2 regions of the Oerskovia sp. PE-21s genome follow, and region 2 is predicted to be linked to the other one. Evidence: predicted binding sites of a transcription regulator. Region 2 holds the regulator's gene; the other holds the start of a gene.
The links. Region 2 encodes HspR, which represses chaperone genes until heat shock. Its sites were predicted from a motif close to AAGTTGAGTCNNNNNGACTCAACTT; they were not measured.

Region 1 (8,553 bases), on a different contig from region 2:
GGCCGCGGCCGAGCGGGCCGGTGGGGTCGTGCTGTCGACGTCGGAGAACGAATGGGTGCGCGAGGCCGTGGTGCGCGACCCGCAGGGAGCGGAGCTGACGCTGTCGCAGTTCGCGCCGCAGGAGTCGGAGTAGTTCAGGGCTTCTCGTTGCGGTGAAGGCCGTTGAGAGCAGCCCCCATCGGTCGGTGCTCGTTCCAGTGCTTGCCCAACCAGTCAATTTGCGCGTCTTTGAGGGGCAAGGTCAACCGCTCGTCGTGCAGCCGGTCATACTGCGGAAAGGCTGCAAGGTCAGCGGCAACGTCGATCCGAAGGTGGAATGGATCCACCGCTAGCAGTCCGTCGTCGAAGAGCCTGTGAATGTCGCGCCGCAACATGAGGCCGCCATGCTCGAAGTGAGTTCCGAGCTGTGCATAGCTGTAGAGGTGCCCGGCTTCCAGCACACGTTCGGGGGCGGGACCGGTGAACGCGCACACGCTGCCATGGATGCCCAGGGTCTGCTCCCTGAAGCGCTGTTGCCCTCGGCGGACGCGGACGAGTGCGTGACTGAAGCCCTGGGGATGCTCGAGCTGCATTTCGGTCGCCGGCTCTTTCGAGAGATGGACGCGGGCGGCCACTCGGTCAATGGCTCTGGTCGCGTCCTTTGCTACAAGTGCCTCGCGGAATGTGCCCCAGTCAAGAGGGCGCATGGCATTGATGTCTCCCGCCTTCACCTGAGCCGCCGTGAGTTCGTTCCTCCCGAGCAGCCCCTCTAGTGACGTCCACGCGGCGTCGTATCTCGCGACGTACTGGTCTACCTCAACGATCGTGGCAACTGGAGCAGAAAACTCGTGACGGCACTTGGAGCACCGCCATGGTGGCTTAGCTGTCTTGCGCCTGACGATGCGGGTCTTGGCGCACAGCGGGCAACGATTTTGGAGCTTCGGGCCGTGCCGCGTCTCGATCGCCTCGATGACTGAGATTCCGAGCAGTCGCTCTTTGTCCCACAGAGCAACGGGGTCGCCGACCTTCAGGTTCTTGTAGTTGGGAACCTTCTCGTCCCATGAGTAGTAGGCGTCGTGCTGGTCGTCATACCCGGCATTGCCGCCATGACCGCGGTCGTCGCCGGCCACCATGAGCAACCATCCTCGCCGTGGTCCGCGGTTCTCCATGCGCCACAGCTTGGCACAGCCTCTGCTTCCCCGTGCCGGGGCAAAGTGGTGGGCGGAGGCAGCACGGCGCGGCGGAGCCGCCTCCACTCATCGCTGTGGACAACCAGGAGTGCCCAGATTCCCGCCAGGATGGTTGCGCCTCCGACGCACGACGTCACCGCACCGTGGGAACCATCCGGGCCCGTCGAAGCCACGCGGGCATGACGTACCCCCGCGAGGTCACCCGAGCGAGACCCGCCCCAGCAGCTCCTCGAACACCCGCTCGCTCACGACCGGGATCCCGTACCGCCGAGCGGTGCGCGCCTTCCCGGACAGCGAGTCCGGGTCGGCGGCGATGACGACGCGCGTGCGCTTGGTGACGTTCGGCCAGGGCGCAAGTCCGGCTGCCCGCGCGTCACGCTCCCAGTCCTCGCGCGCCCGGGTCATGGCCCCGGTCAGCACGATCTCGTCGCCCCGCCCCAGCGCGAACCGCGGCCTGTCGGCCACGGTCGCCACGGCCGGAGTCACCGCGACCACCACTGCCGGAGTCGCTGCAACCGCCACGACCGTGTCCACAGCCCCGGTCGGTCCGCCGTCAGCGTCGGCAGCACCGCGGCCAGCCCCCGGCCCGACGGCGCCGCTCGCCTCCGCGCCCGGGCGCGCTCCGCCGTCGGGCAGGGTGGCGAGCACCGGACCGGACGCCGCCCGCTCGACCGCCGCCGCGACGTCGTCGGCGTCCAGGCCGAGCTGATCCGCCACCTCGTGGAGGTCGGCGACCTCGGCGTCGGAGAGCATGCCGTCCGCGAGGGCGACCCGCGCGAGCGCGTCGAGGTACCCGTGGTGCAGCGACTCGACCTGTGCGCGGCCGAGCCCTGCCTCCTCGGCGGCGGCGAGCAGGGCGCCGCGCTCGGTGAAGGACACGTACCGGTCGAGCAGGGCGAGGTCGAGGAGCGCGAGGTAGTCGTCGGCCTGGGGTGGGAAGGGGACGCGGTCGAGGCGGTCGGACAGGCCGGACAGCCAGTGGCTGGTCGGGCGGCTCGCGCCGCGCAGCACGGGGGTGAACGCCCCGGGAGAGGGCAGCCACGGCCACGAGTGCGTGGCGGACGCCTCGTGCGCGACGCCCCAGAGCGGGTCGGCGTCGTCGAGCCCGAGGTAGTGCTCGAGGAGCCCGGCCGTGGCGCGGGCATCGCCGAGGGCCGAGTGGGCGCCGTCGTGCACGACGCCCGCGAGCTCGCAGCAGATCGCGAGCCCGCGCGGCGCGGACGGCAGGAACGTCCCGGCGAGCCGCATGGTGCACAGGCACGCGAGCGGGTCGATCCCCACGGGCAGGCCGACGCGGCCGAACTCGGCGCGCAGGAACCGGGTGTCGAAGCTCGCGTTGTGCGCGACGATCACGCGCCCTTCGAGGAGCCGCGCGAGGTGCGGCGCGACGACGGCGAACGTGGGTGCGAGCCCGACGTCGGCCGCGCTGATGCCGTGCACGTGCTGGGGGCCGAGTTCGCGCTCGGGGTTGACGAGCGTGCACCACTCGTCCTGGACGCGGCCGGCGGCGTCGGTGAGGACGACGGCGACCTCGGCGATGCGGTCGTGCTGGCGGGGCGAGAACCCTGTGGTCTCGAGGTCGATCACGGCGAATCCGGGCACGGGGGACAGCGTGCCAGGTCGGGGCTGCGGGGTGAAGTCCGCGCATAGGAGGCGTCGAGGGAGTTCTCGCCGAGCGAGACGCGCGAATCGTTTTTAACCTGGACGGACATACCAATTCATCGGGGGAGCCGTAGTGCGCACTGCCGCCATCACGACCACAGTCCTGCTGTCCGTCGCCGTGCTCACGGGCTGCAAGGGCGGGGAGACGGGCCCCGGGCAGCCCACGCCGACCCCCACCTCGACCACCTCCCCGACCCCCTCTCCGACGACCCCGCCAGTCACCCCGACGCCGACCCCCACGCCGACCGACCCCACGACGCCCACCGAGCCCGGCGAGAACGAGGTCTCGATCCGGGTCCAGATCCCCGAGCGCACGGCACCGCCCTCGGGCGACTGACGCCGGCTCAGCTCTTCGCCCGCGCCGTCCGCCGTCGACGCCTCGCCTCCTCGGCCTTCCGCTCTGCGTCCTCGAGCTCACGGTCCACGGCGGCCAGCTCCTCCTCCGCCGCCGCGAGGGTGTCCCGCGCCTGGTCGAGCGCCGCGAGCATGTCCTCGCGCTCGGCGGTCAGCCGGGCGATCTGCTCGTCGAGCTCGCTGAGCCGCGCGTCCAGCGGCCCGACGGCGTCGCTCGCCTCCCGCACGACGTCGGCGGCCTGGTCGCGGCGTCCTTCGAGCCGGTCGATCTCCGCGGCCGCGTCGGCGACCTGACGCTCCGCGTCCGCGAGGGCGGTGTCCGTTCCCGAGCGCTCGGTCACGGGTGGGGGAGCCTCCTCGCCCTGCTGCCCGGCGGCCCGCGACCGCGCCCCCGTGCCGCGTCGCGCCGCGCGCTCCGCGCTCAACGACACGACGTCGGCGCTCTCGCCCGACTCGTCCACGATCCCGAACCCGACGTACTGGAGCGCCTGCGTCAGGCGCCCGGCCAGCACGAGGGCCCCGGCGTCGCGGTCCATGACGGCCGCGGTGAGCGTCTCGCCGAGGCGCCGCAGCACCTCGCCCGACACGGCCCGCCCGCCGACCTCGCCCGCGCGCGACACCTCCCGCACCAACGCGTCGACCTGGCGTCGGCGCTCGTGGTCGAGCTCGGTGAGTCGCGCCCGGTCGCGCGCCTCGGTCGCGGCGCGCAGGTCCTCGCCGAGTGCGACGAGGTTACCGACCTCGTCGGGGTGCGTGCGGGCGACCTGGTTGACGACCCACGCGGCGACGGTCGGCTTGGTGAGCGCGCGCAACCGTGCGGCGCCCACGGCGTCCCCGGCGGTCGTCGCGTGCTTGGCGGCGGCGTTCCGCGCGGCGACGAACTCGTCGAGGGGCAGGGCGAACAGCCGGTCGGCGGCCTGCTCGCCGCTCGTGCCGGGCTCGTCGCTCATCGGTCCAGCGTCGCACCGTTCCCGGGCCGGCACCTTCCAGGTACCTGACGCAACGGAGAAGGTAGGGTCCAGGGTTGACCGCGTCCGGCCCGAACCCGGGCGTCGTGCACAGTCGTCGACACGCAGGGGAACCCATGGACCAGGAAGCGCCGCTCAGCGTGGCCGTCGCCGACGCGCCGACCGACGCGCCGACCGACGCCACCGCCGCCGACGCCACTGCCGACGCCACTGCCGACGCCACCGCCGCCGACGACGCGACGGACGCTCCGCCGTCGGGCAGCGTGGAGCGCGACGGCAGCGAGGAGACCGCGAAGAAGCCGCGCCTCGACGCCCTGGTCACCGGCTGGGTGGGTCGCGCCCTCGACGCCTACCCGCGCCCGGCCCTGCCGCTCACCGAGCACTGGGACGCCTCGGCCGCAGGGCTGGTGCGCCAGGTCCCGCTGGTGCCGCGCTTCGCGACCAAGCCGCTCGAGCTGCTCGACCGGTTCGGGGCCGTGCACGTCGGCCCGCGCGAGGTCGGGTTCGACGGCGGCGCGATCGACTGGGACCGCGTGCTCGAGGTGCGCACGCAGCCTGCGTGGTCGAGCCTGTCGGCCGACGCGCTCGAGGCGAACTTCGCGCAGTACCTGCGCGTGATCCCGCGCGTGCCGGGGCGCGGCTGGGTCCTGGGCAAGGTCTCGGAGCTGCTCGTGTCGCTGTACCTGAGCGTCGTCCCGCTGCCCGACGACGCCGCTCGTCTCCTGGAGCCGGGCGACACCACGGACGAGGCGCGGGTCGGCGGTACGGCGCCCGCAGGCGGCTCGTTCACGCGGCGGACCGTGACCGAGATCCTCTACAAGCGGCGCATCGGCGAGGGGGAGCGGCAGGCGAGCACGACGTCGGTCCTGCTGCAGCTCGCGTTCCCCGGGTCGACCGACGCGATGCTCGCGCTCGCGGCCGAGCGGGGCGTGCGGGTCGTGCACGTCCCGGTCGACGAGGGCGAGATGGGCGCGACGATCAAGCGGGCCGCAGCGTGGCGCTCGACCGCGCTGGGACTACGGGACCGCTTCACGCGAGACACCGGCCCGACGGCGTAGCCCGGCCCGGGCGGCGACCGCGCCGCCCTGCCTGGCCCCGGCGCGCGGTCTACGCTCCGAGAGGGGCACGGGCGACGGCACGACACGAGGCGGGACGGCACATGGCACGCAGGACGATCGTCATCACGGGAGCGAGCGACGGGATCGGGGCGGCGGCAGCCCGGGCGCTCGCCACGGACGGGCACGAGGTCGTGGTCGTGGGGCGCTCGCCCGAGAAGACCGCAGCCGTCGCGCGCGAGCTGGGAGCCGACCACTTCGTGGCGGACTTCGCACGCCTGGCCGAGGTGCGGGCGCTCGCCGCGCAGCTGCGGGACCGCTACGAGCGGATCGACGTCCTCGCGAACAACGCGGGCGGCATCATGGCCGACCGTCAGGTCTCCGAGGACGGCCACGAGCTGACGTTCCAGGTCAACCACCTCGCGCCGTTCCTCCTCACGACGCTGCTGCTCGACCGCTTGGAAGCGAGCCACGCGAGCGTCATCAGCACGAGCAGCGCCGCGCACCGGCTCTTCAGCGACTTCCACGTCGACGACCTCGAGTCCGAACGGTCCTACGCGCCCAACACCGCGTACGGCAACGCGAAGCTCGCGGTGAACCTGTTCACGCGCGAGCTCGACCGCCGGTACCGCGCGGCGGGCATCTCGGCGGCGTCGTTCCACCCGGGCGTGGTCGCGACGAACTTCGCCGCGACGTCGACCAGCAGCATGCGCGTCATGTACCAGACGGTGCTGAGCCGCTTCCTCACGTCGTCGACCAAGGGGGCCGACACCCTCGTGTGGCTCGCGACGACGACCCCGGGCGTCGACTGGGAGCCGGGGAGCTACTACGTCAAGCGCAAGGTCGCGACGACCCATCCCCTCGTGGGCGACCCGCGGCTCGCGGCCGAGCTGTGGGAACGGAGCGCGGCGATGGTCGCCGACGACGACGCCCCGGGGGCGGCGGCCTGAAGACTCCGGCCTGACCGGCGCACCGGCCGCACGTGCGCACGGTCCCCGGACAGCACGACGGGCCCGGTGCTCTCGCAACCGGGCCCGTCGACTCACCGCGCCGCCGGCCGAAGGGGGGTGACCTGCGGCGGGGAGGTCTGGAAGACCGTCAGGACGCGGAGGTCGTGACCTCGATGCGCTGCGGCGTCGTGCCGGCGTAGACGCCGGCGACGGTGACGGTCAGGACGCCTGCGTCGTAGCGGGCGCTGATGGCGCTCGCGTCGGCGGCCTGGGGGAGGGTCACGACGCGGTGGAACGCGCCGTAGCGGACCTCGCGGACGCGACGGCCCTCGGTCTCCTCGGCCCGCTCGTCCTTGCGCTCGCCGCGCACGACGAGCTTGCGGCCCTCGACCTCGACCGTGACGTCCTGGGCGGGGTCGATCCCCGGCAGGTCGAAGCGGGCGACCAGGTCGTCGCCGTCCTGGAAGACGTCGGCGTGAGCCGGGACGCCTGCCACGGGGCGGGGGGTGAGCAGGTCGCGCAGGGCGCGGTCGAACGCGGGGGCGGTGGTCAGGGTGGTCGTCATGGTGACTCCTTCGGTCGGTGCTGAACCTCTGACCGGTACAACTTGAGTCGCCTCCGCTCAATTCCGGATCGGCGTTCGCCCTGGACGAACGACCGACGACCCCGGAAGGCACGCCGACCGGGCCCCGTCGTGGCCGAGGCTACTCGCAGCCCACGCCGTCGCCGTCGCGGTCCAGCTTCTTGCTGTACCCGGGGTCTCCGGACCGGATCGGCGCCTTGCCAGCAGCCCGGACCGCGTCGCAGTTCGCGTAGGACACCGCGCCGCCCCCGCTCCCGCCGACGATCCCGGCGGGCGCGTCCGGCGTGGTCACCTTCGGTGCGCTCGACGACGTGCCCGACGACGTGCCCGAGCGCCCCGTCGCCGCGCTCCGCGCCTGGAGGTCGGCCTCGGCCGCGGTGACCGCGCCCTCGCGTCCTTCGACCGCTGTCAGCCGGGCCTGGAGGTCGGCCTCGGCCGTCACGGCGGCCGACTCGCGGGTCGCGAGCTCGGCCTCCTTCGCGACCGCTGCCTCCTCGCGGGCCGTGACGTCGGCCTGAGCGGTGGCCAGCTCGTCCTGCGCGGTCGTGAGCGCCGCGCTGTCCTCGTCCAGGGCGGCGCGAGCCTCCGTCGCCTCGCCCAGGGTGGCCTCGGCGGCGGCGAGCCGCGAGCCCGAGGGCACGGCGCCCAGCAGCAGCCCGACGATTAGGAAGGCGAGGCACAGGAAGGCGACGAGCACGATGCGCCGCGTGCGACCGTCGTGACGGCCTGCCACGGCTCCCGCACCGGTGAGGCTCGCGACCGGCAGTGCCATGGTGTGCTCGGTCGGCTCGCCCGCTGCGGGGGCCTCGACCCAGAGCGGCCAGTCGGCGGGCTTCGCCGGCCAGCGAGGGTCGGGCGTCCAGTGGGGGTCCGGCGTCCAGCCCTCGGGCGGGGTGGGCCAGCCCGGGGGCGGGTTGAAGCGAACGGTCATGGCAGGGCTCCTCGTCGAGCGGGCACGCGCGCGGCGGTGCCGGGGCGACCGTCGTTCGGTCGACACCCCGGAGGCTAGGGGGAGCAGAGCCCTCGCGTCTGCACCCGGGAGGGGGTGAAATCCCCCGGGAGCGGACCGCGACGCGTCAGTTCTCAGGTGCTCCCAGCACGGCGACGAGGAAGTCGCCGTCCTCGGCGAACGGCCGCAGGTCCCACGTCGAGAGCTTGAGCTGAACCTTGAGCCCGGCCTCGGCGGCGTCGGCGAAGAACGCGTCGAACGCGTACCCGCGCCCCGCTCCGAACCCGACGACGACCCGACCGCCCGGCGCCAGGTGGGCGCGGAAGCGGCGCAGCACCTCGACCTCGGTGCCCGGCGCGAGGAACGTGACGACGTTCCCGGCGCACACGATCAGGTCGAACGGCTCGGCGATCCCGGCCGCGGGAAGGTCGAGCTCGGCGATGTCCCCGACGAGCCACGTCGAACCGGGGTGGTCTGCCTCGGCGGCCTCGATGAGCACGGGGTCGACGTCGACGCCCACCACCGTGTGACCGCGCGCCGCGAGCTCGGCACCGACGCGCCCCGGGCCGCTGCCCGCGTCGAGGATGCGGGCGCCGCGGGGAACCATCGCGTCGACCAGCCGGGCCTCGCCCGCGAGGTCGGCGCCCTGGGCGGCCATGGCGCGGAACCGCTCGACGTACCAGGTCGAGTGGGACGGGTTCACAGCGGTCTTCTGCTCCCAGCGGGTGGGGTTGGCCTTGCTCACCGGTGGCTCCTCGGGGTCGGGCGGGGCTCTGAACGGGCTCAGCGGCGGCCACGAGAGCGGGCTGCCGCATCTTCGACCGTACCCCCACCGGGTACTACCCCGGCGACCGTCCAGCGCC
Region 2 (8,553 bases):
CCCCGACCTCTACCCCGAGGCGTGGCGCGACGAGATCGACGACGTCGCCGAGAAGGTCTACCTCGACGTCAACAACGGTGTGTACCGCGCCGGGTTCGCGGACTCGCAGGAGAAGTACGACAGGGCGTTCGGGATCCTCTTCGAACGGCTCGACTGGTTGTCGGACCGGTTGTCCGAGCGCCGCTACCTCGTCGGGGACCACATCACCGAGGCCGACGTGCGCCTGTTCACGACCCTGGTGCGCTTCGACACCGTCTACCACGGGCACTTCAAGACCAACCGCAACAAGATCACCGAGGACAGGGTCCTGTGGGGATACGTCCGCGACCTGTTCCAGACGCCCGGGTTCGGCGACACCGTGAACTTCGAGCACATCAAGCACCACTACTACCGGGTGCACTCCCAGCTCAACCCGAGCGGGATCGTCCCCGACGGCCCCGACCTGTCCGGGTGGCTCACGCCGCACGGACGCGAGGCGCTCGGCGGTTCACCCTTCGGTGACGGCAGCGCGCCCACCGCCGCCACCGACCTCGCGTCCTACCACCTCGCGCCGCTCGCGGTGCCCGTCGAGGGCGAGCCCCGGGCGGCACGCCCCAGAGACTGAGGAGGGCGGCCGCCACCGGTCCGCGACCGCGAAGGGCCCCCGGCGCTGCGCCGCGGGCCCTTCGTCGTGCACCCGTGACTCAGCCGCGGCTCTCGTCACGCCAGAAGAAGGGACCGAGCAGCGAACTCGGCGCGACCGAGACGCTCCGCTGGGTCGCGGTGTAGTTCCGCCCCTCGTACGCGACGCGGTCGCCCACCCGGTAGGCCTCGGTCCAGTGCCAGGTCGGCAGGCAGGTCTGCCCGGCGACCTCGAACGTCCACGACTGCCCGGAGTCCGCCACCACGCGGTAGGTCGCGCCGGCCTCGGGCACGTTCGGCACCTTGAGCTGGACCCTCTTCTGGTCCTGCACCACACGCTTCGTCTCGGGTGCGAGCACACCGTTCACCTCGACGTGGAACGTGACGGCGGCGGTCGAGGCCATGTTGTCGTAGACGAACGTCACCGGTCGGTACGACTGCTGCTCGTTGCCCTCGAAGAAGCAGACGCCCAGGATCGGGGCACCCACGGTCGGGGCGTAGATCTCGTAGCGCGCGGCCTCGTACCGGGCGGTGACCGTGCTGCTGCGGACCACGCCGTCGGCCGTGAGCGACTGCTGGAACTCCACCGCCCCTGGCGGGAGCCGCGTCCCCGCGACCGGGACGACGAACTCCTTCGTCGCCCCTGCGGGCACCTCGACCTTCTTGGCCTCGCCGTAGCTCGTCTTCATGCCGACCTGTACGGGACCGGGCGACGTGTTGGTGTAGGTGCCGACGATGCGGATCGCCTGGTCGACGACCTCCGACCTCGCGGACTGCTGCGCGGACCAGTTCGGCACGTAGCAGCTCGTGGCGGGGAGCGCGTGCGTCGCGACCTGGCGGCCGTCGGCCGAGACGGCGAACGTTGCGCCCTGGTACCCGACGGACGCAGTGACCTTGGCGCTCGCACCCGCCGCGACCTCGCGAGCGAGGTCGTCCCTGCCCGCGACGGTGAACGACACCGCAAGCGTCGACGCCGTGTTGTCGAACACCAGGGTCACCGGAGCCGAGGACGTGAGAGCGGCCGGGTCGTACGTGCACTGCCCGACCGTCGGCTTCGGGCTCGCGGGGGCGATCCGTGCTGCGGCGTAGCCGACCGTGAGCTGCGAGTCGTACTCGCCGGGGTCGCCCTGCTCGTCGGGGGCCGAGAGGTGCTGGCGAACGGTCAGGACACCCGCAGGGAGGTCCTTCACACCGGTCGCCCTCGCGAACGCCACCGTGGTCTGCGGAGCGATCGTCACGGCTCCGCGAGAGGCTTCCTGACCGACCGGCGTCATGCCGTCGACCTGCACGGTGAGGGGCCGACCGGTCCGGTTCGTGACGTCGGCCTCCAGGCCGATCGTCCCTGCCTCGTTGACCGTACGGGTCGTGACGTCGCCGCTCGCGAGCCACTGCGGGACGAAGCAGTCCTTGGCACCGACCGAACCCGCGTCGACCGTCGTCCTGAACGTCTGTCCGTCGACGGTGGTCTCGAGGTTCAGGGTCGCCGGTGCGCCCTGCGCGGGAACGCGCAGGTCGTGGGACACCGTGAGCACGGTGCTGGCACCGCGACGCAGCGGCACGGCCTCGGAGGACACCGCGCCGGCGCCGAGGGTCACGCGCAGGTCGTCGTAGGCGGTCGTGTTCGTGGCGTCCACGGCGATCCTCGCCGTGCCGTCGGTGCACGACGGGACGATCGTCCCCCCGCCCGGGGCCGTTCCGGCGGCCCCGGCCCACGGCTCGCCGACCGTCAGGTCCGCGCTCGCGGAGTCCTTCAGGGTCCGGCCTGCCGAGGACGTGGTCGCGGAGAACGTCAGGCCCGTCGTGGACTGCTTCACGCCGTCGCCCGCGAGCAGCTGGACGTCGAGCGACACGGGAGGGCCGCCGTTCTGGTTCGCGTCAGGAGCCTGGAGCGCTGCGGCGTCGTTCGCGCACGTCAGCGATCCGCCGGTCGGCGTGCAGGCCCAGCCACCGGTCAGCGGCTTGGCGGCCACGCCGTCGGGCAGGTTGCCCAGGGAGAACCTCACCCCCTGGGCGTCGACGTCGCCGGAGTTGTGGGCCGTGAGGCGGACCGCGGTCGCTCCCGGGTTGAGGAGGTCTCCCACGACGGGCGTCGTCAGGTCGATCTCGGCGCCGTACGACGGCACGGGGGCCGGGGCGTACGTCGTCTTCACCGGGCTCAGGCCCTTGCCGTGCACGGCACCTCCGAACGTGTAGCTCCCGCCGCGCGAGGCCTGGACGGTGATGACGAGGTCCTTCTTCTCCCCGGGAGCGAGCACCCCGACCGAGCACGTGACGAGCGACGACCCGCCGTCCTGCGCAGTCGCCGGGCCGCACGGCAGCGCGGCGAGCCGGATCGCCGGGACGACGCCCCTGCCCGCGGTGACCGCGGACGTCACGACCGAGACGTTCGGCGGGAGCAGGACGTCGACCACGACCTCCTCGGCCGACGTGCCACCCGAGTTCGACGCCGTGAGGGACAGGTCCTGCGGGGCACGGGCAGCGAGGGTGAGCGGGGAGAAGGCCAGGTCGAGGGAGGCCGGCGCGGCGGGGGTCACGGGCAGGACGGGGTCCGGAGCGCCCGGGAACGGGTCGGCCGGCGTCAACGGGACGCTCGGCGGCGTGAGGGGCGTCGTACCGGTCTGCCCGGAGCCCGCAGCCCCCGAGCCGCTCCCGTTCGAGGCAGGCTCAGCGGGGTTCGAGGCCTCGGCGGGCGCGGCGTCGAGCGGCGTCGTGTTCGCCGGTGACGTGGGATCGGTCCCCGGGGCGGGCAGGGCCTCGCTCTTCGGGGTGCCCGTGGGAGAGTCCGAGGGCGAGCCGGACGGGCTCTGCGACGGGTCGGGGCTGGCCCCGGCGCTCGGGGGCGGGTCGGACGAGAAGCCCCCGGACACCGCGACGACGCCGGCTCCCACGGCCGCGACGGCGACGACGCCGACGGCTGCGGCGATCAAGGGGGACGCGGCGATGAAGGCCGCCACGCCGGTCGCACCGGCCGCGGCCGCAGCACCCGTGCCGACCGCGGCGCTCGCGCCGACGGCTGCGGCTGCGCCCAGCCCGCCGCTCGTGGCAGCCGCACCGGCCGCCGCCGCGCCACCCATGGCGCCGGTTCCTGCGGCTCCGCCACCCACGGCGCCGGTCCCGGCAGCCGCACCGCTGCTGCCCGCTGCGGCCCCGGAACCAGCGGCGCCAGAACCGGAGGCCCCCGCTGCGCCGCTGCCGGCACCGCCGCTCGCGCCACCACCGGCCGCGCCCGTGGCTCCTGCGGCGCCTGCGCCGACCGCGGCACCTCCGGTGAGCGGGAGAGCCGTCCCGACCAGGCCCAGCCCTGCCGCCCCGAAGACCAGGGGGGCGATGACGGCGCGCATGCCGTGCGAGACGTCGCCGAGCTCGAGCACGAGCGCGCGGCACTCACCGCACTCCTCGAGGTGGGCGTCGACCTTGGCGGTCTCCCGCTTGGCCAGACCGCCGCGGACGTAGGACCCGAGCAGCGGGTTGACGTTCTCGCACCCGGCGCTGCTCGCGCCCGTGAGGTGCTGCTGGAGGTATGCCTGGCGCAGCCCTTCGCGGGCCCGGTAGGCGAGCGCCGAGACACCGTTGGCCGTGAGGCCGAGCAGCGGTGCGATCTGGGCCGGGTTCATCTCCTCGACCTCGGTGTACCAGAGCACGGCCTGCCACCGCTCGGGCAGACCTTGGTAGGCCTTGGTCACGACGGATCGTTCGAATCCCAGGAGCGTGGGGTCCTCGGTCGACGCCATGGGTCCGAACGCGCTCTCGAACGTCTCGATGTCGTCGGTGGGCTGCGTGCGTCGGCCCGCGCTCGACAGGTCGTAGGACAGGCGCCGGACGACGGTGAAGAGGTAGGCGCGGAACGTCACGTCGGGTCCGCCACCGGACTGCAGGATGCCGAGGACCTTCGCGAAGGCTTCCGACACCATGTCGTCGGCGTCCGAGCCCGAGCGCACGTACTGGCGAGCCACCGTGCGTGCCGCGGCGGCATGCCGCTCGTACAGCGCACCGAATGCCGCGTAGTCTCCCGCGCGTACAGCGGTGATCAGCTCGGCATCGCTCGTCGGGGCGTCGTCCCTCGACGTGTCGACCTGCGTCATGCCCTACCGCCTCTGACTCCGCCTCACCTCGTCAGGTAAGGCTCTCCCGATCATCCTAGACGGGAAAACTGGTGGTGTTATCTACGTCTCAACGCGGTTTCGCCCGTCTTGTCCGTCTGTCAGGATGACAGAACCGACGGAATGTGCTGCATGTCCGTCGGTGTGTCGAGTGGATGAAAGAGAATCAGGACGCCGCTGTCGCGTCATGAGCACGGGCCTCACACGTCTCATAGGTATGGACCTACGACCTGGCTACCCCGAGCCAGCCGTCGCCTCGCTGCTCGACGAGTGGCAGGCGGCCAGCACGAACAGCGTCTGGCTGCGGCCAGGCGACTGGTACCACCCTGCCGTCGAGGCGCTCGTCGAGGCGCTCACGGACTCCCGCTGCCCGGCCGCTGCGGCCGAGCGGCTCGGTGAGGCCCGCGGCCGTGACGGGATCAGCATCGGCGAGACGATCGACGACCTGACCTGCTTGTTCGACCTCTGGGGCACCGCTCCCGACCTTCGCGTGCTGCGGGCAGTCAGCACCGGGTGGGCCGTGGGCAACGAGGTGATCCCCGGCGCGCCGCCCACGACCGATCCTCGATCGGGGCTCGTCACGGTCCCCTACCTCGTCCAGCGCCTCCAGGAGACGTACGGCCAGGCCGACCGCCTGGGGACCCCGGCCTCCGCGACGCACTGCCTCGTCCTGGTGGACGTCGCGGTCGAACGCATCGACGGCTGGCAGAAGGTCGCCCGCGCGGCAGCCATGGGCAAGGTGCTGACCGAGACGTTCGGCCTCGGGCACCCGGTCGCGACGCTCGGCGGCGGGATCTACGCGGCGCTCTGCGCTCGCACGGCCGACGTCGGCCCGGTCCGCGCGGAGCTCCGGCACAGGATCGAACGCATCGCGCTCACGTTCGGCGTGACCGCGATCCTCCGGCGCCCGCCCCGCATCTGGGTCGAGCCCCTTCCCGCGCAGCATGCCGACGCGGCGAAGATGCTCCACGACCTCTCCCGCTAGGGCGCTCCCCGGCCTTCTCTCGCCCCCCGGTCGTCGGGCGCTCAGACCGCCCGGCAAGTCCCACCGCACGCCACGACGCCCCGTCGTCCGGCGAGGGACGAGCGGGGCGTCGTGGAGGAATCGCGTCGGGGGGGGGAGGACGCGAGGGTCAGCGGGGGCTGTAGGTCAGGCAGTCCGCGTGGTCGGCGCCCTGCGGGCCGGCCCCGACGCGGATCGAGGAGGCGTTGCACTCGAGCGACTCGTTGTGCGAGCACTCGCCGCGCTGGCAGGCACCGACGTGTGCGATGACCTTCTCGAGGCCGCCCTTGGCGGTGAGGGGGATGAACGTGGCGCACTCGGCCTCGCTGCCGTGCGCGGCGATCGTCACGGCGCCGGCGTGGCAGCCGTGCTCGTGGTTGTATCCGCAGCCGTCGATCGAACACTCGACGACCTGGGGCATCTCCATCAGGCTGCTCATGGACTTCTCCTTGCTCGAAGGGCGGGGCGTTCTACCGTGCTTTTCCCTCACGGTATTCCTTCGCGCAGCCTGTGTATAGCAAGCAAGGCCTCACTCACTTCGGCGGAATTCCGCCATTTTTACGTCATGCAGACCGCACGTAATTGCGCTGCGGGAATTCCTGCCGGGACGCGCGAACGCCACTGCGCAGGTCAGGAGCCCCGGCCGGGTCGCCACAGGACGAGCGCCCGTGCCTCGCCGGTCTCGACGACCTGGCCGCCGCGACCGGCGTCCACCGTCCGCTCCCCCGCCGAGCGGCGCACCCGCCGCCCGCGCGGCACCATGACGACGTCGCCGCTCACCCCGGCGGCGAACACGCGCCCTCCTTCGAGCTGGGCGGAGAGGGCGTCGAGCCGGGACTCGAGCCGGCTCACCTGCTCCTCGAGCGTGAGGATGCGACGGATGCCCGCGAGGTTGATGCCCTCCTCCTGGGAGAGCCGCTGGACCTCGAGGAGCTTGGCGACGTCCCGCTGGGAGTAGCGGCGTCCGCGCCCCATGGTGCGGCGCGGGGTCACGAGTCCCAGGCGGTCGTACTGGCGCAGGGTCTGCGGGTGCATCCCGGCGAGCGTCGCGGCCTGCGAGATGGCGAGCACGGGGGCGTCGTCGTACGCGTTGAACGGGATCTCGCTCCCCGTGGGAGCCTCGTTCCTGGCCATACCGTGCCTCCTCTCGCTGGTGCTGCGGAACCGTCCTGCCGGGTGCCTGTCGGCTCTACTCTGCCGCGCGCCCGAACAGGTCGGCGCGCACGTCGGTGCTCTCGCCGTCGGTCGCGGCGGCGAGCGCCTCGACGGCCTCCTTGGCGGCCTTCGAGAGCTTCTGCGGCACGACGACCTGGATCGTGACGAGCAGGTCGCCCGTCGCCTTGGCCGTCTTGACGCCCTTGCCCTTGACGCGCAGCGTGCGTCCCGACGGCGTGCCCGCGGGGACCTTGACCTTGACGGGCTTGCCGTCGAGCGTCGGGACTTCGATGGTCGCGCCGAGCGCGGCCTCCGCGAACGTCACGGGGACGGTCAGGCGCAGGTTGTGCTTCTCGTCGACCGAGAACACGGGGTGCGGCGTGACGTGCACCGTGATGACCAGGTCGCCGGGGGCGCCGCCCGCGACGCCGGGGCGTCCCTTGCCGCGCAGCCGGATCTTCTGGCCGTCGCGGACGCCTGCCGGGATACGGGCCGTGATGGTGCGGCCCTCGGTCGTGACGTTGACGGTCGAGCCCTCGACCGCGGGCCGGAACCCGAGCGTGGCCGACGAGTGCACGTCGGCGCCCGCCTGCGGGCGCTGGTACCCGGCGTTGGGGCGGAAGCCGGTCTGGCCTCCCCCGCCGCCGAACATCGACCCGAGGATGTCCTCGAAGCCGCCGCCACCGCCGCTCTGCGTGGAGTACCGGACACGGCCTCCCCCGCCGCCGCCTCCGAACATGCCGCCGAAGATGTCCTCGAACCCGCCGGAACCGCTGGCGGGTCCGCCGGCTCCTGCGGAGAAGCGGGCGCCCCCGCCGGCCATGGCACGGATCGCGTCGTACTGCTGGCGCTGCTCGGCGTCGGACAGGACCGCGTAGGCCTCGCCGATCTCCTTGAACTTCGCCTCGGCCTTCGCGTCACCCTGGTTCTGGTCGGGGTGATACGTGCGGGCCAGCTTGCGGTACGCCTTCTTGATCGCGGCGTCGTCGGCATCCTTGGGGACGCCCAGCGCGGCGTAGAAGTCCTTCTCGATCCAGTCCTGACCGGTCAAGGCGCCTCCTCTCATAGGTCTCACCGGCCCCGGGGCCGGTGGTGGTGCTTACGTCCATAGTGGTCGTGCTCCCGGGGCCCGACGGCGGAGGTCACCTTCACGCGGAAGGTGCGCTCCGCCGTCGGGCGCCCGGGTGGTGGGTGCCCGGTCCCGCGGGACCTGGCACCCACCTGTGTCTCTACTCCGGTCCGACGACCGAGACGCGCGCGGCGCGCACGATCTTCTCGCCGATCCGGTAGCCCGGCTCGATGACCATGTTGACCGTGGCCGACGTCGCGGCCGGGTCCACCTGGTGCATGAGCGCCTCGTGGACGGTCGGGTCGAACTCCTCGCCCACGACGCCGTACCGCTCGATGCCGAACTTCGCCAGGCTCGCGTCGAGCTTGTCGGAGATCGCGACGAACGGGCCGTCGAGCTCGCCGTGCTGGCGCGCCCGGTCGATGTCGTCGAGGACCGGCAGGAGCGCGGCCAGGACGTCCTCGACGCCCTTGACGCGCGCGGCCTCCTGGTCACGCAGCGACCGGTTGCGGTAGTTGGTGAAGCTGGCCCGCTCGCGCTGGAGGGCGTCGAGGTGGGCAGCCGCCTCGGACTGCGCAGCGAGAAGCGCTGCGTCGTCCCCGGCC

Region 1: a site for HspR is predicted at 6,763-6,787, ahead of ACZDYF_RS09420 (Hsp20/alpha crystallin family protein). Genes of this name have one in related genera too.

What each region holds. Positions count from the first base shown of each region.
Region 1 covers NZ_JBUXJM010000004.1:181,633-190,185, forward strand. The annotation lists gene ACZDYF_RS09385 (VOC family protein) at 1-133, shown strand, start outside; gene ACZDYF_RS09390 (HNH endonuclease) at 135-1,112, opposite strand; gene ACZDYF_RS09395 (exonuclease domain-containing protein) at 1,368-2,771, opposite strand; gene ACZDYF_RS09400 (hypothetical protein) at 2,905-3,168, shown strand; gene ACZDYF_RS09405 (hypothetical protein) at 3,176-4,135, opposite strand; gene ACZDYF_RS09410 (hypothetical protein) at 4,270-5,211, shown strand; gene ACZDYF_RS09415 (SDR family NAD(P)-dependent oxidoreductase) at 5,313-6,158, shown strand; gene ACZDYF_RS09420 (Hsp20/alpha crystallin family protein) at 6,307-6,723, opposite strand; gene ACZDYF_RS09425 (excalibur calcium-binding domain-containing protein) at 6,863-7,672, opposite strand; gene ACZDYF_RS09430 (class I SAM-dependent methyltransferase) at 7,818-8,435, opposite strand.
Region 2 covers NZ_JBUXJM010000007.1:87,890-96,442, forward strand. The annotation lists gene ACZDYF_RS14275 (glutathione S-transferase family protein) at 1-604, shown strand, start outside; gene ACZDYF_RS14280 (sigma-70 family RNA polymerase sigma factor) at 684-4,703, opposite strand; gene ACZDYF_RS14285 (hypothetical protein) at 4,939-5,706, shown strand; gene ACZDYF_RS14290 (DUF1540 domain-containing protein) at 5,855-6,163, opposite strand; gene ACZDYF_RS14295 (heat shock protein transcriptional repressor HspR) at 6,355-6,858, opposite strand; gene ACZDYF_RS14300 (DnaJ C-terminal domain-containing protein) at 6,914-7,930, opposite strand; gene grpE (nucleotide exchange factor GrpE) at 8,109-8,553, opposite strand, start outside.